DNA from 3 places in the Clostridium oceanicum genome. Region 2 is predicted to be linked to each of the others. Evidence: riboswitches for the same ligand, from Rfam matches in the RefSeq annotation. Region 2 holds a riboswitch; each other region holds the start of a gene.
What was found. Region 2 has a riboswitch for cobalamin ahead of ABDZ71_RS08855 (FecCD family ABC transporter permease). Riboswitches for the same ligand answer to the same signal wherever they lie in the genome.

Region 1: linked by a shared signal. The riboswitch ahead of ABDZ71_RS15005 (ABC transporter substrate-binding protein) and the one ahead of ABDZ71_RS08855 (FecCD family ABC transporter permease) in region 2 are both predicted to bind cobalamin.
Region 3: linked by a shared signal. The riboswitch ahead of ABDZ71_RS00020 (CGGC domain-containing protein) and the one ahead of ABDZ71_RS08855 (FecCD family ABC transporter permease) in region 2 are both predicted to bind cobalamin.

What each region holds. Positions count from the first base shown of each region.
Region 1 is NZ_BAAACG010000013.1:218,581-226,275, forward strand. Features, by position in the region: gene ABDZ71_RS14970 (PTS system mannose/fructose/sorbose family transporter subunit IID) at 1-579, shown strand, start outside; gene ABDZ71_RS14975 (DUF956 family protein) at 725-1,102, shown strand; gene ABDZ71_RS14980 (hypothetical protein) at 1,716-2,849, shown strand; gene ABDZ71_RS14985 (DUF2752 domain-containing protein) at 3,173-3,589, shown strand; gene ABDZ71_RS14990 (DUF4234 domain-containing protein) at 3,582-4,001, shown strand; gene ABDZ71_RS14995 (PadR family transcriptional regulator) at 4,254-4,574, shown strand; gene ABDZ71_RS15000 (DUF2812 domain-containing protein) at 4,599-5,309, shown strand; cobalamin riboswitch at 5,519-5,700, shown strand; gene ABDZ71_RS15005 (ABC transporter substrate-binding protein) at 5,919-6,827, shown strand; gene ABDZ71_RS15010 (FecCD family ABC transporter permease) at 6,820-7,695, shown strand, end outside.
Region 2 is NZ_BAAACG010000008.1:589,821-597,515, reverse strand. Features, by position in the region: gene cobU (bifunctional adenosylcobinamide kinase/adenosylcobinamide-phosphate guanylyltransferase) at 257-820, shown strand; gene ABDZ71_RS08875 (DUF3841 domain-containing protein) at 845-1,417, shown strand; gene ABDZ71_RS08870 (DUF3841 domain-containing protein) at 1,545-2,138, shown strand; gene ABDZ71_RS08865 (DMT family transporter) at 2,336-3,190, shown strand; gene ABDZ71_RS08860 (NAD(P)/FAD-dependent oxidoreductase) at 3,334-4,545, opposite strand; cobalamin riboswitch at 4,803-4,984, shown strand; gene ABDZ71_RS08855 (FecCD family ABC transporter permease) at 5,110-6,084, shown strand; gene ABDZ71_RS08850 (ABC transporter ATP-binding protein) at 6,098-6,847, shown strand; gene ABDZ71_RS08845 (ABC transporter substrate-binding protein) at 6,878-7,695, shown strand, end outside.
Region 3 is NZ_BAAACG010000001.1:5,103-12,797, forward strand. Features, by position in the region: gene ABDZ71_RS00015 (hypothetical protein) at 1-971, shown strand, start outside; cobalamin riboswitch at 1,287-1,475, shown strand; gene ABDZ71_RS00020 (CGGC domain-containing protein) at 1,708-2,028, shown strand; gene ABDZ71_RS00025 (ABC transporter substrate-binding protein) at 2,077-3,099, shown strand; gene ABDZ71_RS00030 (FecCD family ABC transporter permease) at 3,100-4,179, shown strand; gene ABDZ71_RS00035 (ABC transporter ATP-binding protein) at 4,179-4,943, shown strand; gene ABDZ71_RS00040 (iron-sulfur cluster assembly scaffold protein) at 5,358-6,050, shown strand; gene ABDZ71_RS00045 (GGGtGRT protein) at 6,072-7,073, shown strand; gene ABDZ71_RS00050 (hypothetical protein) at 7,399-7,650, shown strand.

The DNA.
Region 1 (7,695 bases), on a different contig from region 2:
GGAGATCCAGTTTTCTGGTTTACTCTTAGACCAATATTAGGAGGTTTAGCAGCTTCACTTGCTATGAGTGGTAACATACTTGGACCAATTATATTTTTCTTTGCTTGGAATGCTATTCGTATGGCTTTCATGTGGTATACACAAGAGTTTGGGTTCAAGACAGGATCTCGTATTACTGATGATTTATCCGGTGGTTTATTACAAGATATTACAAAAGGAGCATCCATCCTTGGTATGTTCATTTTAGGATCATTAGTAAACAGATGGGTATCTGTTAAATTTACACCAGTAGTATCATCTGTTAAGTTGAGTAAAGGTGCTTACATTAATTGGAGTAAGATTCCAGAAGGTGCAAAAGGAATTAAAGAAGCTCTTTTACAACAAGGTGCAGGTTTGTCATTAACTGATCACAAAGTTACTACTTTGCAAAATAACTTAGATTTATTAATTCCTGGACTTGCAGGGTTATTAGTTACACTTATTTGTATGAAATTGTTAAAGAAAAAAGTATCTCCAATTTTAATCATCTTTGGATTATTTGCGGCTGGTATTGTTTTCCACTTAATAGGTTTAATGTAATGTTTTATAAGCTTAGGCTTTTTAGCCTAAGCTTTTTATTAAATAAAAATTATTATATGTTTTTTAAAAAATAATTGATAGAAATATATAGAAAACATATAATAAAAATGAATGTATATATAAGTAGAAAAGAGGTATGAGTTAAATGGTTCAATCACTTAATACAAAGGTAGATTTAGTAATTGATGCAACAGCTTTTACTGGTATTTCAAACTATGGAAAGATTATGATAGGAGATAAAGGTTTTGAGTTCTATAATTCCCGTGATTCAGGTAAATATATTCAAATTCCTTGGGAAGAAGTTGATTATGTTATTACATCTGTAATGTTAAAAGGAAAGTGGATTCCTAGATATGCAATTCGAACTAAGAAAAATGGTACTTATACTTTTGCTTCTAAAGAACCTAAAAAAGTACTTCGTGTTGTTCGAAACTATGTTGATGAAAATCGAATAGTTCGTTCATTAAGTTTTTTTGATGTGCTGAAAAGGTCAGTAAAATCCATATTAAAGAAAAATAGTTAACTAGAAAAATTTAGATTGTTTGAGGTGCCAATAAGTTTTAATAAAGTTATAATAAAAGTTTTCTAGTGAATAGTTAAATTGCAATATTTAAGGTTCAAATTAAAAAATAAAAAATATATAGAAAATCAATTTTAAAAATATCAAGAAAGTGAAAAGCTAGTCTTTGATATAGGTAACTTTTTTAAGGACAACTAATCAAATAGTGGATGTAGGTCTTCATGTGTTGGTTTTGCAGAAGCATCATGCTGGAGATTGAAAAACCATTAGTTTAACTAGTGGTTTTTTTTATTTTAAATAAATTATAAATTTTTCATAAATTTCTTGATTCTAAAACATTTACATTTAATATTTTTTATATAATAAAGGGTGTTACATGTAGTTTTAAAAAATATTTTAGATATATATGTTGTTTTAATAGTAGATTTAATAATAAATATATTGAATTTTTCATCATCAAATAAAAATAAAACTAAATGTTAATATTTTTATAAAATTTAGTTTTATTTTTGTAAATAACTAATAAAAATAGAAATATTTTTATTAGTTGACACAACTATCTATAAAACTTATAATTTATTAGGAAATCTGAAATAGTAAGGAAGAGAATGTTAATATGATGAATATTATTAAAACTGCGATTATAACTATAATGATATCAATTATATCTGGATTATTACTGGATTATTGGAGAAATTTAGGGCCTAGAATATTATGTGATATAGGAAAGCCTAAAGTTAAAGAAAAAGATAATAAAAAAGTATACTCATATATTATTCATGTTTCTAATCAATCAAAAAAAATAATACATGATCTAACTTTAAATATACATAGTTTAGAAAATAATTTAAAATTTGAAAATGCTAAAATAACAAAAGGTTTAAAATTTGAATCTTTAATAAAAAATAATACTTTAGATATATGTATACCTTTTTTAAGTAAAGGGGATAAATTTTCAGTTACAGTATATGTGGAAGATTGTAATAAGCCTATTATTACAATGAGATCACCTGAAAATTTTAAGCAAATACATTCTATAGATGGAAAAAATAATTTTTTATCTTCATTCTTATTGTTTAATAAATCTAAGGATAAAAACAATATAATTTCAAGGGAAGATAGAAAAAAAAATAATACAGCTTCTGACTCAAATAATGATTTAACAATGATTATGGATAAAGTATCAGAATCTGATAAGTTAGTAAATAATAAAAATAGAAAAATAATCCCTAGAAAAAATAAACTTAATAAAAATAAAAAAATAATAATAGCAATTACATCTATTCTTCTAGTTGTGATTATGGGAGCTTTAATAAAATTTTATTTTAATGGAGCTTCAAATGATAAACAAGCACCAAGTACAAAAACTAGTGTTCCTAAAAAGTCTAATGATTCAAAAAAAGAATCTGATAAAGAAAATAAAAATATAGATTCAAATGGAAAGTTAGATAAAGGAAATGAAAATAAAGATTCAACATCATCAACAGAAAAACCAAATAAAAATTCAAATTCGAAATCATCAACAAGAACAAAAAATGAAAATACAAATACAAATTTTAAAGATAGTGGAACAAATAAAAATGTAGATCCAAAACAATCACAGGATAAAACAAATGAAAATATAGATTCTAAAGAGCAAAATGATAGCACAGATGAAAATACAGATTTAAAAACATCTACAGAGGAAACAAATGGTAAGGAAGACTCAGGATCATTAACAAATAAAAAAACTGAAAATGAAGGTAATTAAATTTAAGAGTTTACAAGTTTTATAAAAGATACAATTTTAATTTTATAGGTAGATAATAGTGAAAATATAATTAGTATATTTTACTAGGCTATATATGAAAAATAAAAAATAATATTTTAAATGACTGATGTACCGGATTCATTAGTCGTTTTTTTTTGTAAAAATTTATAGATTGAATAAACTTAGTTTAAATTTTTAAGATATTTTAAATTTGAACTATTATAGAAATAAAAGAAGAAAAATATAAAATATTGTCATATAATGAATAATATAGTATAATAAATTGAAAAAATTATAACTAAATTTTGAATGGATATATTAATATGAAAAATATAAAGATTAATCAATATATTAAATTTGGAATTATTATGGTTTCATTATATGGTTTTTATAACATTATTGGAATTGGATGTCCTATTAAATTTTTAACAGGTATTTCATGTGCTGGTTGTGGAATGACTAGAGCATGGGGATGCCTATTTCATTTAGATATTAAAGGAGCATTTTATTATCATCCATTATTTTTTTTACCTGTAATTTATTTTTTCTTATTTTTAGTGAAGGATAGAATATCTGATAAAAAATTTAAGGTGTTAATAATTGTTGGAATAGTAGCATTTATAACAATATATATATTTAGACTTTTTAATCCGGATGGTATTGTTATTAATATAAATATTAAAAATGGACTTATTTATAAATTTTATAGTTTTTTACAAAAAGGAGATTTCAATGATTAATACAAATAGAGGACTTGGAAAATACATATTATTTACTATTTTAACATTAGGTATATATGGGTATTGGTTTATTTACAAATTAGCTCAAGATGTTAATATAATGTGTGATGGCGATGGAAAGAAAACAGGAGGACTTTTAAAATTTATTTTATTATCTATAATTACATGTGGAATATATGCATGGTTTTGGTATTATAATATTGGTAATAGGTTAGCAGAAAATGCATCACGATATAAGTTACATTTTTCTGAAAATGGAACATCAGTACTTATGTGGTTTATATTTGGAGCTTTTTTATGTGGAATAGGACCTTTTGTTGCTATGAATATTTTAATTAAGAATACAAATGCATTAGCATTAAAATATAATGAAAAACAAACTAGTACTGGTTATTCTTCTGGAATTAATTAAAAATTAAATATTTTTTTAAATGACTAATGTACCGGATTCATTAGTCATTTTTTTATTTCTATAAAATTAATAGCTTATATATAGATATTAATAAAATTATAAATTTAAGGTTTTAACTTAATTTATTTGTTTTTAACTAATTTAAACATATTAAAAATGATGTATAGTAAAATTGACATATATATCATTAAATGATATAGTTTATTTAATGATATATCATTAAATGATACATTGTATAGAAAGGAGAATAACATGGCAAGGAAAGATTCTATTGGTGTAGGCGAATTAACGGATTCTGCTTTTTATATACTGGCAAGTGTTATAGAGGAAAACCATGGATATTTAATTATGAAAACAGTTGAAGAATTAACTAATGGTGAGGTTACAATTGGACCTGCATCACTTTATACAACTATTAAAAAACTCTTAAAAGCAGGGCTTATAGAGTTAAAATCTGAAAAACACCAAAATAAAAAGACATATAAAATTACAAATTTAGGAAAAGAGATGCTCTTGAAAGAGATTGATAGAAAGAAGCAAATGGTAAAATTCGCTGAGAATTTTTTAAGATAGATTAAAGGGAGATGAAAATGCCAAATGAAAAATAAATATTTTATGATAGGTGGGTTTGCTTTTAGTGAAGAAAGTGATATGAAAAAATTAAAAAATTATGCTAAAAAAGGTTGGATATTAGAAAGTATAGTTGGAGGGTTTTTCTATAAATTAAAAAAAGATAAGCCTAAAGATATAGAATATAGCTTAGATTATCAAAATGAAGCAAGTGATGAATATTTTAATATATTTTTAGAGGCAGGTTGGAAACATGTTCTTTCTATGGGTAATGAAATACACATTTTTTCAGCAGAAGAAGGTACAAAGCCTATTTATAGTGATCGTGAATCAGAGATTGATAAATATACTAGGATAAAAAAACAAATGGGTAAAGGGTCTATTTATTCTTTAGTTTCATCTGTTATTTTAGGTATTTTGTTAGTTATTTCTTTGAAAATTTTTAGGCCTATATTTCTTGTTATATTAGCATTGCTTTTGGTAAGTATTGTTGTATTTATCTTTAGTTTTATGCCCTTTTGTGCATATAGTTTTAGATTAAATCAGTTATGGAAAAATGAAAATAATAATAGTAAAGTAACTCCAGGTAAAGCTGTATGGAAATTATATTTTGTTGTAGGAATTATTTTTATATTTTTTGGTATAATACGTTTAGTTGAGAAAAAAGATTTTGGTCTTGTTTTTATTATTATAGGAGCATTTAATGCTTATGTAGGTTTAAGTAGCTCTAAAGAATAAAAAAAATTTTAAATATACCCCCTATATAGAATAAAGTTAATAATTAGTATTTTCCATTCTGTATAGGGGGAAGGTTGTTATTTTATAGATTCCTTTATAATTTTAAAAAATTGATATATAATGTTATAGATTGATAATATAAAATTTATTAAAACAATTTCAAAAGTTATAACAAGTGTTTATACTTAGGTATTGAAAATAAATAATAAATTTAAAATATATTGATTAGTTATTTATTTTTATCTACCTTAATAGGGAATGAAGTTAAATTCTTCAACTGCCCCAGTAACCGTGAAACTGACGAAATCTTAATATGCCACTGATAAATTTGGGAAGGCTAGATAGTAGGATGAAGTTAAGTCGGGAGACCTGCTTGTTATAGAAACTAGTATTTTCTGAGGGTGAAATATTAGATAGTTTATTATACATAATAGTAAGGGAGTTTTTTTATTAATCTATCCTTTAATAACTATGTATTTTAGCCCATACTCTTAAAAGAGTATGTTTTTTTATTGTATAGGAAATCATAAATTTATTAGTAAATTTAAAAATTTTTAACAATGATAATTTTGCATTTATAACCCTTAATAAATAAAAAGGAGTATACATATGAAATTAAAAAACAAATTATTATCTATAGTATTTATGATTTTTATAGTTATAGGTGCTTTAACAGGATGTAGTCAAAAAACTCAAGTTATGAAGGACAGGGAAGGAAACGAATTTAAGCTTCCTAAAAAGGTAGATACTATAATATCTACGGCACCTTCTAATACAGAAGTTTTAGTAGAACTTGGGTTAGGAGACAAACTAGTTGCTATAGATAAGTATTCAAAAGATGTTAAAGGTGTAAATAAAGAAGCTAAAAAAATAGATTTTAGAACGCCAGACGTAGAAACAATAGTTTCATTAAAACCAGATATAGTAATAGCTTCAGGCCATAATAGAGATGGAAATGAGGATCCTTTTTCTGAAGTTAAAGAAGCTGGTATAGAAGTTGTATATATACCAAGTAGCTCTAGTATAGAAGGTATATATGATGACATTAAGTTTATATCTAAGGTTACAGATACTGAAAAAAAAGGTAACGAGATAGTAAGTGACATGAAAAAAGAAATAAAATCTATGAAAGAAATAGGAGATAAGATAAAGGGTAAAAAAAGTGTTTATTTTGAAATAGGATCAACTCCATCATTATTTACTTTTGGAAAAGATACATTTTTAAATGAGATGATAGAAGTTATTGGAGGAGAAAATATATTTAAAAACCAAAAGTCTTGGTTAACTGTAAATAGTGAATCAGTAATAAAAGCTAATCCAGATGTAATATTTACAAGTGAACCTAAAAAAGATGCCCTTAAATCTATAAAAACCCGCACAGGATGGCAAAATATTAAAGCAGTAAAAAACAATAATGTTTATTATATAGATAAAAACTATTCATCTAGACCATCTAATAATATAATAAAAGCTTTAAAAGAAATGTCGAAGGATATTTATAAAGATAAACATGAATAAGAAAAAAGTTTTAATAATATTATCAATTTTTTTAGTGATTTTGGTTTTATGTGTTGGAATTTCCATAGGAAGTTCCAATATTAATTTATTAGATACAATATCTATATTATTTAATAAAATATTTCATACACCTATAACTAAAGATATTGATAAAAACAATATATCAATAATATGGAGTATAAGATTACCTAGAGTTTTATTAGCTTTTATTGTAGGTTCATCTTTATCTGTAAGTGGTGCTGTAGTTCAATCAATACTTAAAAATCCATTGGCATCACCATATACTCTAGGAGTGTCTTCTGGAGCTTCCCTTGGTGTAGGATTAGTTTTAATATCAGGTATTTATGTGCCTTTTATAGGCAAACTTGCTATGCCTTTCGTAGGTTTTTTATGTGGAGTTACAACGGTATTTTTTATTATTAGGTTTTCTTCTAAGGTAGATAAGGGAATGTCAAATAAAACTATAATTTTAGCAGGAATGGTTTTTTCTCTGTTTTTTAATGCTATATTAACAACGATAACTGCTTTAAACAGCGAAGATATAAAAAGTATTGTGCTTTGGCAAATGGGCTCTTTTGCTATGAAAGGATGGTCTTATGTTAAAGTCGGTATACCATTTTTCATTATAGGAATAATGGGTGTTATGTTTTATTTAAAAGAGATGGATATATTATCTTTTGGAGAAGATCAAGCTAAATCAGTTGGAGTAGATACATATAAAGTTAAAAAGAATTTACTGATTTTTTCTTCTGTTTTAACAGGAAGTGCTGTAGCTTTAAGTGGAGTAATAGGATTTATAGATTTAATAATTCCTCATATTATAAGAAAAATATTTGGAGCAAAACATAGTTATGTTATTCCCATGAGT
Region 2 (7,695 bases):
TAAAGAATTTTCTGAAACATAATAGTTTCAATTTAGATTGAAGCTATGATTGTTAGTAGATTTTAATGAAAATATAGACTATAAAAAGTTAAAGGGCTCATAGTTACTATTCCTTAGTTATTTATATAAATATAATTATGTGTTATAAATAATTTGTTATAATTATAAATAAGTTAAAAAATAGTTTTTACTAATATATTTATAATTAATTATAGAATGAAGGATTTAGTTAATGGATTTAAAAGGAGAATTTGAAATGAGTGATAATAATTTTGGAAAAGTAGTTTTAATAACTGGTGGAGTTAGAAGTGGTAAAAGTGAATTTGCAGAAGAACTTTTAAATGATAAAGAAGATGTTTTATATATAGCAACAGCTAAAACATTAGATAAAGAAATGGAAGATAGAGTGTATATCCATAAAAAAAGAAGAAAAAATTCATGGAAAACTTATGAAGGATATAAAGACTTAAATTATAAATTAAAAGAGTATGATGAAAAATATATACTTTTAGATTGTGTCACTAATATGATAACTAATTTAATGTTTGATGAAAAAATAGATTATGATAAAGCTAAATTTGAAGAGTTAGAAGATATACTTAAAAATATAAAAAATGAATTTTATAATCTTATAAAAAAGGTAAGAGACTCAGGGAAAACAATAGTATTTGTTACTAATGAAGTAGGGTATGGAGTAGTTCCAGAATACAAACTTGGAAGAATCTTTAGAGATTTTTCTGGTAATATAAATAAATACATAGCATCATTAAGTGATGAAGTATTTTTAGTATCTTGTGGTATACCTTTAAAATTAAAATAAAAAATTATGTGAGGAGGATAAAAATTGGAAAATAAAAATGAGAAAGTAACTTTATGGACTTGTCAAAGAAATATTGTTCTTAATACTATTAAAGAAAAAGGAATATATCATGTTAAGAAAGAGTTTATTGAAAAAAAATATAGAGAAGTAGCAAAGATTTTTTTAGAACCCTATGGATGGTTTATAAATAAAGCAGAAAAGATATTACCTAAACCTAAAGGAGCTGAATATCCTATTTGGTTATCAGAGGATCCTAAGTATGTAGGATGTTATGAGGATTCTGTTATATTAAAAATTGAGGTGGATTCAGATAAAGTTATATTATTTGATAGAGAAAAATGGAATCGTATACTTAATCTTTCTTATGTACCTAAGGATAATAAGGATTTAGAAGAATATAAAAATAAATTAAAAGAGCAAGGTATATATGATGAAACAGAAGTATATATGAAAAATTTTTATCCATTTTTGAAAAGCAAAGTTAAAAAAAGCTGGGATAGATTATTTGATGATAAGATAGTTTTATCTCAATCTAGACAAGCAGCATTATGGGAAATACAAAAAGATTGGGTAGTAGAAGTTATTAATCCTAGATAGATAATAATTAAATAAATATTAATTTAGCAATTATTTTAAAGGGCTTAATATTAGAATTATGAAATCAATAAAATATTTGTAAAATTTTTAGAAAATTTCAACAATAACTATTATAGGAGGCATAATTATGATATATTGCCAAAATGTTAAAAATAATAAAATTAAGCTATGGACAAGACAACATAAAAATGTATTAAAAGAGATAGAAGAAAAAGGAGAATATATAGTAAAGAAAGATTATATTAAAGAAAAGAATGATACTATAGCTGATTATTATATTAAGTTATATGATTGGTATAGTTCAAAAGCAGATAAAATAGTTTCTAGACCAGAAGGGGTATCCTATCCTATATGGCTTTCAACTTCAAAAGAATTAAGTCTTCAACCTGTAGAAGGTACAGTTATTTTAGAGTTAGAAGTAGATATTAGAAATGTAGTATTAACTAATTTTGAAAAGTGGGGATATGTAGTAAACTATTGGTATGTACCTATAAATAAAGAAGACGAGATAAAACATAAAGAAGAATTAAAAAAATATAATATATATGATGAATCAGCTTTAATAATGAGTTCAAAAGGAAATTTTTATCCTTTGTTAAAAAATAAAATTATAAATAGTTGGGAAAGAATTTTTGAGGTGAATGATAAAAATCCAGGTATGACTCAAGCAACCATTTGGCAGATAAAAAAAGAATGGATTGTGGACATTTTATATAAGTAAAGGTTTTATTAATATTTTTGAAATATGTATATATAATGAGGTTTTATATAGGAAATAGGGGGTATTTGCAATTTTATTACTGTAAATAGCCTTTTTTTTGTTGGACATATTTTTTAGTAAGTATATAATGTATGAATGATAAAGATTCTTAATTAGAATAATAAATTGTAGTCACATATTTGACAGGAGTGGTAGTTTTGAATAATAAATCAAAAGCAGTATTTCTTATGCTATTATCAGCACTAGGATTTGCTTTTATGGCAGCAATGGTAAAGTTAGCAGGAGATATACCTTTAGCTGAAAAAGTTTTTTTTAGAAACTTAGTAAGTTTTATAGTGGTTTTTGTAGCAAGTAGAAATAGTGGAGAGAGTCTTATATGTAAGAAAGAAAATTTTAAATATGTATTAGCAAGATCATTACTAGGATTAACAGGTGTTTTCTTATATTTTTATTCTATAAATAATTTATATTTAGCAGATTCTTCTATGATTAACAAGCTTTCACCTATTTTTATAATTATATTTGCAGCTATATTTCTTAAAGAAAAACTTAATGCTGTTAAAATAATTTCTATGGTAGTTGCTTTTATTGGAGTTTTATTAGTAATAAAACCTCAGTGGGATTTGAGTATATTACCAGCGGCATCAGGCCTTTTGTCAGCAGCTTTTGCTGGAGGAGCTTACACAATGGTAAGATATTTGAAAGATAAAGAAAAACCTGCAACTATAGTTTTTTATTTTTCTCTTATATCAGTAGTTGGAACATTTCCTTTAGTTCTTTTAAATTTTAGTAAACCAACATTAAATCAGTTAATATATCTTATACTTATTGGTATATTTGCAGCTATAGCACAAATAGCGTTAACATATTCATATAAATATGCACCTGCTTCAGAAGTTGCTGTATATAATTATACTAATATAATTTTTTCTGCTATTTTAGGATTTATAATATGGCAAGAAACACCAGACGCCTTAAGTATTGTTGGTGGAATAATTATAATTTTAGTAGCATTAGTAGTATATTTATATAATAAAAAAAATGATAATTAGTAAATATAATTTAAAAACTTATAAAACAAATAGTATTATTTGTTTTATAAGTTTTGTTTTTGTACAAAAATTACTAATTATAAGTAAGTTTAAAAGAAATATTTAAATTCTTTTATATGGATATTTTAGAAAATCAATTAAAGTTATTTATCTCTATTTATTGATACAAGTTTATAATCTTTAGATAAAATGCCTTTATATAGTTTACTTAATATGTCTCCACCTTTAATAGAAAATAATATACCATTAGCACCATAGCCTAAGCAATACCATATATTTTTATTTTCAGGGTCAGGACCTATGTATGGAAGGTTATCTTTTGTTGTACCGAAAGCTCCATTGTATTTAAAGTCTATAGAATAGTTGAATTGAGGAAATAATTTATTAAACTTTTCTACTAAGGCATCATATTTTTTTTCAGCCATTTTATTTTCTAAAAGTTCAGGAATAAAACGAGTATCTTCACCGCCTATTATAATTCTATTATCTACTGTTGTTCTAAGATATGTATAAGGATCCTCACCATCTCTAATTAAACAATGATTATGCCATCCAGTTATTTCTTTTAAAGGTGAAGTTACTATATTATAAGTAGTATATATATCACAATACTTTTTATTTGTAAAAGTGTTTATGTCATATCCTGTTGCAACGATGACTTTTTCGCAGGTTATAGTGTTATCATTTTTAGTTTTTAAAATCACACTATTATTTGAATGGACAAAATCTACAATTTCAGTATCTTCATATATTTTACAGCCCATCTTTTGAATTTTTTCTATAAGTGCTCTTGTGAATTTTACTGGATCTATTTCAGAACCTCCTGATTTAGAATAAACTCCTGCCTTTATATCAAAAGAAAAATCATAGTTTGTAGAATTTTCATCTATAAAATCAACATCAAATCCATTTTCTATTCTTTTTTCATAATCATATTTTAGCTTATCAATTTTTTTAGGATCAGTTGTATATAAAAGACAATCTTTAATTTTATAATCGCATTCTATGTTAAGTTCATTTATGATATCTTTTAACATATGAAGAGCATCATCACCAAATTTATATCCTTCCATTATTTTGTTTAAACTATAATCTTTTTCAAGATCTATAATAAAATCATCTAGTTCATATTGAAGAAGGGAAGTAGTGATTGAAGTAGAACCTTGAGATATTTTATTTTTTTCAACTAAAATTGTTTCTATATTTTCTTTTGCAAAGAAATATGCACAAAGAGCACCGGTAATTCCACCGCCAACTATAACTATTTTTGAACTTATATTATTATTTAATTTTTCATAATTTGTATCAATATCATTTCTATCTAAAAAATATGAATTTCCTCTTACTAATTTCATATATATCCTCCTAAGGTAATTTTATAATAATAGTTTTATAATAATATTATTCCAAGAATCACATGATATATGTAATGTTAAAAATAATTCTTAATAAGTCATAGAAAATAATCAAATAGAGGATTTTAGTTTTTATAAAATTATGATTTTATAAAAGTTAATAGGATTTTGAATTTATTTAAATGAGGTGTTTATTTAGATAAGCCTATATAATTAAATTGACATAAAAGAGTATTTAATATAACATTAGTAGTTGTAAAACTTAATAAATTTTAGGTGCCTTTTTAACTGAAGGGTAAAAGGGAATGCAGTTTAAATCTGCAGCAGCCCCCGCTACTGTATTTAAGGACAAGCTCTTATTTAAAACCACTATAAACGGGAAGGTTAAGAGTAAGGAAGAATTATAAGTCAGGAAACCTGCCTAATTTGTATAATTGTAAAGCTTTCGGAGGGAAAGAATTTTATAACAATTTTAGTCCATTTTTATGGTGCTTTTTTGTGATGAAAGATAAGCAATATACTTTTGTATATTGCTTTTTAAATTGCTTATTTAAGGGAGAAATAATGGTTAAAGAAAAAAATTTTAAATTAGTAATCAGTTTATGTATAGTTATTCTTGTTTTGGTATTCTTAGTATCTTTAGCACTTGGAAAAGCTAATATTTTAAGTTTAAAACAAGATATAGGTAAGATTATATTAATTAATGTTAGACTTCCAAGAGTTATATTAGCTATGGTAGTTGGAATGGGGCTTTCAATTAGTGGAGTAGTTCTTCAAAGTCTTTTAAATAATCCATTAGCAGATTCTTATACTCTTGGAATTTCTTCTGGAGCAGCTCTTGGAGCTTGCATTGCAATATACATAAATATAGCAACATCTAAAGATATACCTATTCAGTTTATGGCAGTAATCTTTTCAATGCTTGTTTTCATAACTGTTTTAAAGATAGCTAAAGCAAAAGGAATTATAACTACTTCAAGTTTAGTTCTTGCAGGAATAATTGTTAGTTCTACCTGTCAAGCTGGAGTTAGTTTTATAAAAAGTATTTCTGATGAAGATTCAGTTTCAATAATTTATTGGCTAATGGGTAATTTAAGTTCTAAAAGCTTGAAACAAGCTTTTATTTTAACTGTTTTTGTGATGATTGGATTTTTCTTTTGCGTAAAATATTCTAGTGAACTTAATATTATGACTTTAGGAAGAAAAGAAGCTATTCTTTTAGGTGTTGACTATGATAGGGTATATAAAATATTCCTTGTGGTATGTTCTATAATTACTGCCCTTTGTGTTTCACTTTGTGGAATTATAGGATTTGTAGGATTGGTAGTTCCACATATAGCAAGACTTCTTTTAGGAGCTGACAATAAAAAAGTTATTCCAGCTAGTGCTCTTATGGGAGCAATATTACTTTTAGTTGCAGATACTGTAACAAGAAGTATGCTTAAAAATGAATTGCCAGTAGGGGTACTTACAACCCTTATAGGAGGACCATTTTTTTGTTACATATTTATTAATAGAAAAAATACAATGGAAAATTAGTAGGAGTTTTTTTATGGGGATACTTGAAATAAGAAATTTAAAGGCTTTTGTAGGTAAAAAAGAAATACTTAAAAATATAAATATTTCTTTTGAAAGAGGAAAGTTTTATGGAATAATAGGGCCTAATGGTACCGGTAAAAGCACTTTGTTTTCAGCTATAACTGGTATTATAAAAGATATAAAGGGAGATATATTCATAAAAGGAGATAATATTAAATACTATAGTATTGATGATTTATCAAGAGAAATATCTCTTATGTCACAAGAGTTTCAGATTAAATTTCCTTATACTATAGAAGAAATAGTAGCTATGGGTAGGTTCCCGTTTTGTGGTAGAAATTTAAAATCTAAAGATATAGATATAATTAATAGATCTTTAGAAGATACAGAACTTATAAAAATAAAAAAGAAAAAAATAACAGAGCTTAGCGGGGGAGAAACTCAAAGAGTATTTTTTGCTAAAACTATATGTAAAAATACAGATATAATTTTAATAGATGAAGGCTTTAGTAATGCAGATATTTATTATAAAATCAAGTTTTTAAAACTTATTAAAGAAAAAGCAAAAGAAGAAAACAAGACAATAATATTTATAATGCATGATTTACAGATAGCTAGAAAATATTGTGATGAATTAGTTATTTTAAATAAAGGATCCGTTTATAATTTTGGGAAAAGTAGTGAAGTTTTAAATAAGACTGCATTAAAAGATGTGTTTAATATTAAAGGGGAATTTATAAAAGATTCTTTAGAGGTTTATTAAAATATTACTGATATAGAAGGGAAGATAATAATGAGAAAGAAGTTACTAGTAGTTTTGAGTTTGATGTTTATACTTGTTTTTTCAGCTTGTGCTAAAACAACAACAACATCTACTAATGGAAAGGAAGAATCAATAAAAATTCAGGATGATTTAGGAAAAACAATAGAGTTAAAAGAACCAGCTAAAAAAATAATTTCACTTTATTCTGCACATACTGAAAATTTATTTTCACTCCAATTAGATAAAGAAATAATAGGAGTTAGTAAATCAGACAAATATCCTAAAGAAGTTTCAAAGAAAAAAGTTTATGATTATAAGGAAGATCCAGAAAATATAATAAAGGCTCAACCAGATGTTGTATTATTAAGAACTACTACTGCAAAAGCCCATAAAGATTTTGTGAAATCTTTAGAAAATGCTGGAATAAAAGTTATAAGTCTTTATCCTAAAAAACTAGAAGATTTTGATAAATACATAAAAACATTAGGAAAAATAACAGGAAAAGAAAAAGTAGCAGAAGAAAAATTAAATAGGTATCATAAAAATTTAAATGCTATAAAAACTAAAAGTAGTCAAATAAAAGATAAAAGAAAAGTATATTTTGAAAGTACTACTAATGATTTAAGAACAGTTACAAAGGATAGTTTTGCAGGTAAAGCTATAGAATATGCTGGTGGAATAAATGTAGCAAAAGATGCTACTAGTTTAAAGAAAAGTAGTATAGCAAGTTATGGAACTGAAAAAATACTTTCTAAAGCATCAGAAATCGAAGTATATGTAGCTCAAAAAGGAGTTATGAACCGTACAGTTTCTGTAGACAAAATAAAGAAAAGAGCTGGCTTTGATAA
Region 3 (7,695 bases), on a different contig from region 2:
CATCACTTTATTTTCAAGGATCACTAAAGAGTACAAATAAAATTTCAGGTACAGAAAATAATGATGTAATAGGACTTTCAAAAGTTGAAGATGAAAGTACATTAGGGTCATTAACGGCTTATGGTAATAATGGTAACGACATGCTTCTAGGGGGAGATTTTAGGATAGCAGGAATGAGTAGTTTTGTTTCAGATGACTATGATGGTTGGCATGATTATGATAATGAAGTATATACTATAAATGTTAATAGAACTAGTCTTAGAAGATATGGTGGATCAATAAAGAACGAGCTTCATGGAGGAAATGGAAATGATTATATAAAAGGTCGTGGAGATTATAATGTGCTTTATGGGGATTCAGGTTCAGATATTATTCAAGGTAGCGATAGAAGAGGGCTTAATATATTAAGTGGTGGATCAGGAAATGATATTCTACTTGCTGGGAATTTTGACACTGAATTAAATGGTGATGAAGGTAAAGATACATTAAATGGTAATGATGGTAGAGATGTTATAAATGGGGGTACAGGAGACGACTATTTATCTGGTGGAAATGGAGCCGATAATTTTGTCTTTTCAAATGATTTTGGTAAAGATACTATTAAAGATTATGAATCTCAGGATAAACTAATTTTTGATAGTACTAGTGGAGTTTCTAGTATAAATGATTTAGTGTTTATGGAAAATGAAGAGCAAAATTACTTAGCTTTAATTCATGATTATGATGTAGTAAAAATCCAAGACTTTGATGATAGTAAAAGTTTAAATATTAGAATTGGAGATAAAGTAGTAGATTCTAATACTATAGAAAGTTTGATAGAAAGTTCAGTAGGATTCAATGATTATAAAGATGCTGTAGTATCTCAAATAGGCAATCTAAAAGAGAGAGAAAGAGTATTAAATTCAATTTCATATTCAACACAAAATCAATATTCTGCAGCTTTCAGTGGTTCAAATAATGGACAAGTATAAAGTTTATAATAATAAAAAATAGATTTAATGTAAAGTATATTAAAATATAAAATAACTTAGAATAAGTGTATTATAGATGATATTGTAGATTTTAATGTAAAATATATTTGTAAAAATTAAATGAAAATAATTTAAAACTGCTTATTAATTAATAAGCAGTTTTTTAACTTATTAAATATAGATTTATAAAAGGAATCTTATTAAATGATTAAAGAAAGAACTTAAATTTATATTGATTATATTTTAAAATTGTAAATAAATAACTTGCTTAAATTTCAATAATTATAGTATAGTATATTGTGGTAAGTTTAAAAATTAAATACTTAAGAAATAGGTTTAGTAGATATTTAATAACTGCTGATTAAAAGGGAAGTGGGTTAGAATCCCATGCGGTCCCGCCGCTGTAATAGAGAAGTTTCTACAATATTTGCCACTAGGAAACTGGGAAGGCTGTAGAAATGCTGATACTTGAGCCAGAATACCTGCCTATTTTAATACACTAAAAACTCTACGAGTGATAGGGGGTGTCAAGGTCGTGAAAAATAAAAAATATATAAGCGATTATTGAGCCCTTTAATTTTATATTAAAGGGCTCTTATTATTAATCAAATTAAAAAAATTAGTGAAATTATTAGGTTAAAAAGTAGGGGGATTACCTAATAAGAGTTTTATAAGTGCTGTATTTCGAAAATTCACAATTTTTGAATTAAATAAACTTAATTATAAGAGGTGAAATATGAAAATAGCAATTGGTGTATGTGAAAAAATAAATGGAATATGTACAACTATGGGATGCTTTAAAGCTTTAAATAATGTAGAAAAAAGCTTTAGTATTTATAAAAATGAAGATTTAGAGCTTGTGTCATTTTTTACTTGTGAAGCTTGTTCAAGTAATTCATATGAAAATTTAATTAATATAGCAAAAAAGTTAGGACAAGCAGGAGTTGAAAGATTGCATTTAGGTGTTTGCATCGTTAAATGTGAAAAGAAAAGAACTAAGGAAATAAGAAAGATATTTGAAGATTATAACATAGAAGTGATTGAGGGAACACATTAACTTAAAATAGTTAAAATTAAAATAATTATACATAAAGGAGAATTTAAAATGAAAAAGAAGGTAACCAGCATACTTTTAATAGCTTTTATGGTATTAGGAATTTTAGGAGTAACTGCTTGTAGTAATAAAACTACAAAAAAAGAAAGCAAAAATGATACAAATGTAGAGAAGAGTGATAAAAATTCTCATTATCCAGTAACAATTACAACTTATAATTATGCTAAAAAACCAATTAAGGTAACATTTGATAAAGCACCAGAAAAAGTTTTAGCAGTATATCAAAATTCAGTAGAGACACTTTTAGGATTAGGCTTGGAGGATAAGATTGTTGCAGCAGCAGCTTTAGATCATGACGTTAAACCAGAATATAAAGAAGCTTTTAAAAAACTAAAATATTATAAAAAAAGACCTACAAAAGAAGAGGTTGTAGGAATGCAGCCAGATTTTATATTAGGGTGGTACTCATTATTTAAAGAAAAAAGACTTGGAGATGTAGACTTTTGGCATGAAAAAGGTATAAACACATATATATCACAAAATAGTGGAGTTAAAAAGCCTAATACATTACAAAATGAATATGATGATATTTTAAATATGGGTAAAATATTTAATGTAGAGGATAAAGCTAATAAAATAGTTGATAACATGAAAAAAGAAATAAAAAAAGCAAAGGATTTTGTAAAAGGAAAAGAAAAGGTTAAAACAGTAATTTTAGAAGTAGAAAAAGATGGAGTATATAGAGTATATGGTGAAGATAGCATAGGTGGAGATGTAGCAAAACAAGTTGGAGCAGATTTAGTTGCAAATAAAAATGGAAGTATAGGTAATGAAGATTTAGTAAAACTTAATCCAGACGTAATATTTACTGTTTATTATGGAGACGAAATTGATAAAAATACAGCAGTAAATAAGTTTTTGCAAAATAAAGGACTTTCAAGTGTTTCAGCTATAAAATCAAAAAGAGTTAACCCTATAATGTTAAGTGAAGTTTATTCAAGTGGAATAAGAACTTTAGATGGAATAAAAACAATAACAAAAGGTTTGTATAAAGATTTAAAGGATGCTAAGTAAATGAGTAAAAATAATATTAAAAAGGGTTTGCTAAAAGCAAACCCTACTTATATAGTTGTTTCTATTTTACTTTTAATTATACTTATATTTTCAGTACTTTTAACAGTAACTATTGGGTCCTTTCATATATCTATAAAGGACGTTTATGAAATTATAATATTTAAAATCTTTGGTATTGGTAGTTCAGAAAATTTATCAAAGGGACCTATTCATGATATTGTATGGATTATAAGGCTTCCAAGAATTATTTTAGCAGTTGTTGTAGGAATAGGGCTTTCTGTTTGCGGAGTAGTTATGCAGGCAATTGTAAAAAATCCTCTTGCAGATCCTTATATACTTGGGGTTTCATCAGGAGCATCACTTGGAGCTACACTTTCTATTATGCTTGGGGTAGGAACTTTTTTTGGAAGTAATTATGTAGGTGTATCTGCTTTTATAGGAGCTTTTATAGTATCTATTTTGGTAATGATACTTGCAAATATAAAAGGAAGGGCAAATACAACGAAACTTTTATTAGCAGGGATGGCATTAAGTACTGTATGTTCAGCATTTTCAAGTTTTATTATATATTTTGCCGGTGATAAGGAAGGAATACAAAGCATAGCATATTGGCTTATGGGGAGTTTTGCTGGTGCAAAATGGGGAAACTTAAAAGTAATTATTCCTCTAATAATAATTATAACAGTGTTTTTTATAACTCAGTATAGAACATTAAATTTAATGCTTCTTGGAGACGAAGTTTCTATAACATTAGGAACAGATTTACATAAATATAGACAAATATATTTATTACTTACCTCTATAATTATTGGATTTATAGTATATTCATCAGGGGTTATAGGATTCGTTGGCCTTATAGTTCCCCATATTTCAAGAATGATATTTGGTACAGATCATAAAAGAATTATAATAATATCTGCATTAATAGGTTCAATATTTTTAGTATGGGCAGATGTTTTATCAAGAATAATAATAAGAGGAAGTGAACTTCCAATAGGAATATTAATTTCTATGATAGGTGCTCCATGTTTTGTATATCTTATGATAAGTAAATCCTATGGTTTTGGAGGTGAGGCTTAATGGAATTAAAAACTTTAGATATAGAGGCATATTTAGGTGAAAAACATGTTTTAAAAGGTATAGATATTCATGTGAAAGAAAAAGAATTTGTAGGAATAATAGGGCCTAATGGTAGTGGGAAAAGTACATTTTTAAAATGCATATATAGAATTTTAAAACCATTTAAGGGAACTATATATATAGATGAAACTAATATAAATAAAATTTCCATGAAAGAAAATGCTAAAAAAATGGCAGTAGTATCTCAAGAAAATAATTATAATTTTGATTTTAAAGTATCAGATATGGTTCTTATGGGAAGAGCTCCACACAAAAAGTTTATAGAAAAAGATAATGAATTAGATTATGAAATTATGAGAGAATCTTTACAAAAGGTAGGGATGTTAGATTACGAGAAAAGAAGTTTTGAAACATTATCTGGAGGAGAAAAACAAAGGATAATTCTTGCTAGAGCTTTAGCACAAAAAACAGAATGTATTGTTTTAGATGAACCGACAAATCATCTAGATATAAAAAATCAGCTTCAATTTATGTCTAGGGTTAAAAATTTAGGACTTACAGTAATATCAGCTATTCATGATCTTAATATAGCTGCTCTTTATTGTGATAAAATATATGCTATAAAAAAAGGCGAAATTATAGCATATGGCACACCAAAAGAAGTTTTAACATCAAAACTAATAAAAAACCTATATGAAGTTGAAGCAAAAATTTTAGAAGATAAAGAAACAGGAATTTTAAATATAATATATAAAAAAATATAAAGTTATAAAAATTATATAAAATTAATACTAAATTATTTGTTTTTAAGATTGATTTAAAAATTTGTTATAAAAGTTATAGAATTTTAAATCCTAAATTATATAATTTTTCTTTTTAACTTACATAAAAATAAATACATATATTGTAATTAATCCTAAAAATATCAATTTAATATGTATTTTATCCAAAAAAATTATTATGTAAATGTTTTAATTACAATTTTTTTGTTGAAATGTTATTGTACTAATGGAGTATATTTATTACAATAGAATAGTCAGGAAAAATGACAAATAGGATCATGCTTATAGTGGGAACTTAAAAGTCCCTGTGGGTCCTAAAGGTGTATACAGTAAAAATTATAATAATATAATTTATTATAGTAATAATTCATTTAAATACAGGAAGGAGAACAAAATATGATTTATTCAACAGAAGTTGAGAGAATGTGCCCTATAACTAAAGGAGCAAATCATCAATCAGCTCCAATTCCAGAAGAAGGAAAATGGGTTCGCGCAAAAGAGGTAAAAGATATATCAGGATTAACACATGGTATAGGTTGGTGTGCTCCACAACAAGGTGCTTGTAAACTTACTTTAAATGTTAAAGATGGTATTATACAAGAAGCTTTAGTTGAAACAATAGGATGTTCAGGAATGACTCACTCAGCAGCAATGGCATCAGAAATACTTCCAGGAAAAACTATTCTTGAAGCATTAAACACAGACTTAGTTTGTGATGCTATAAACACAGCAATGAGAGAACTATTTTTACAAATAGTATACGGAAGAACTCAAACTGCTTTCTCAGAAGGTGGTCTACCAATAGGAGCAGGTCTTGAAGACTTAGGAAAAGGCTTAAGAAGCCAAGTTGGTACTATGTATGGAACAAAAGCTAAAGGTACTAGATATTTAGAAATGGCTGAAGGTTATGTTACAAATGTAGCTTTAGATGAAAATGATGAAGTTATAGGATATAAATTTGTTCATCTTGGAAAAATGATGGAAATGATAGGAAAAGGAATGGATGCTAACGAAGCTAAAGAAAAAGCTACTGGACAATATGGTAGATTTGATGATGCTGTAAAAGTTATAGATCCAAGACACGAATAATATATAAGGAGGAAGAATGAAATGGCACTATTTGAAAGTTATGAAAGAAGAATTGATCAAATAACTCCTGTACTTGAAAAGTATGGTATGAAAAATATAGAAGAAGCTAAAGCAATATGTGATGAAAAAGGAATTAACGTTTACGATATCGTTAAATCAACTCAACCAATATGCTTTGAAAATGCTTGTTGGGCATACACATTAGGTGCTGCAATAGCTATAAAAAAAGGATGTACTAAAGCTGCTGATGCTGCTGAAGTTTTAGGAGAAGGTCTTCAAGCTTTTTGTATCCCAGGATCAGTTGCAGATGACAGAAAAGTTGGTTTAGGACATGGTAACTTAGCAGCTATGCTTTTAAGAGAAGAAACTAAATGTTTTGCATTTTTAGCAGGACATGAATCTTTTGCTGCTGCTGAAGGTGCTATAAAAATAGCTGAAAAAGCTAACAGAGTTAGAAAAGAGCCATTAAGAGTTATATTAAACGGTCTTGGAAAAGATGCTGCATATATAATTTCAAGAATTAATGGATTTACATATGTTGAAACTAAATTTGACTACTATACTAGTGAACTTGAAGTAGTTAGAGAAGTTCCTTTCTCAAAAGGACCAAGAGCTAAAGTTAAATGCTATGGTTCAGATGATGTTAGAGAAGGTGTTAAAATAATGCACAAAGAGGGCGTTGATGTATCAATAACTGGTAACTCAACTAACCCAACAAGATTCCAACATCCAGTTGCAGGAACATACAAAAAAGAATGTGTTAACATGGGTAAAAAATACTTCTCAGTTGCATCCGGTGGTGGTACTGGAAGAACTCTTCACCCAGATAACATGGCAGCAGGTCCAGCTTCTTATGGTATGACAGATACTATGGGAAGAATGCATTCAGATGCTCAATTTGCAGGATCATCATCAGTTCCAGCTCACGTTGAAATGATGGGATTGATCGGAATGGGTAACAACCCAATGGTTGGTGCTTCAGTTGCTGTAGCCGTTGCTATAGAAGAAGGAATGAATAAATAGTATAAAACTATATTAAATTAACACACGTTTTACTGATTAAATTCGGTAATACGTGTGTTTTATTTTTTGCCTATATTTTTTTAGCATAGAAGATTAAAATTCAAAATTTAAAATAGTATATATAAATCCTATGATTTTCTAGTAGGAATTTAAAGGATTTTTAGAAGTAGAAGATAGAAAAATATTTTTTTCAAATGTAGAACTTAGGTTATTGTAAATTTTTTTATTAGTAAAATAGATATAAAACATATTGGATAAAAAAGGTAATAGCTGCAATTATATAGAATAGTTATAATGCATGTGAAAATAAATAGAGGTGTTTTATATGGAGATAGAAGGACTATTGATGTTATCTTTAGTAATTTTAGCATTTTTATTAAAAAAAGTATTTCTAGCTAAAACAATAACTACTATATTAAGTACTTTAGTAGGTGTATTCAGTAATAGTTGTGGATTTACTATATTTTCAGTACTGTTTACCCTATCCATTTTCTATGTTAAAAAATGGATATTTGCTGATAATAAACATATAAATAAGAATAATAAGGTGATTTTTCTTGACGCTTATCATAAATAGGATATAGCGTTTTTTATTATTTAATAAATTATAATTTTATTAAGT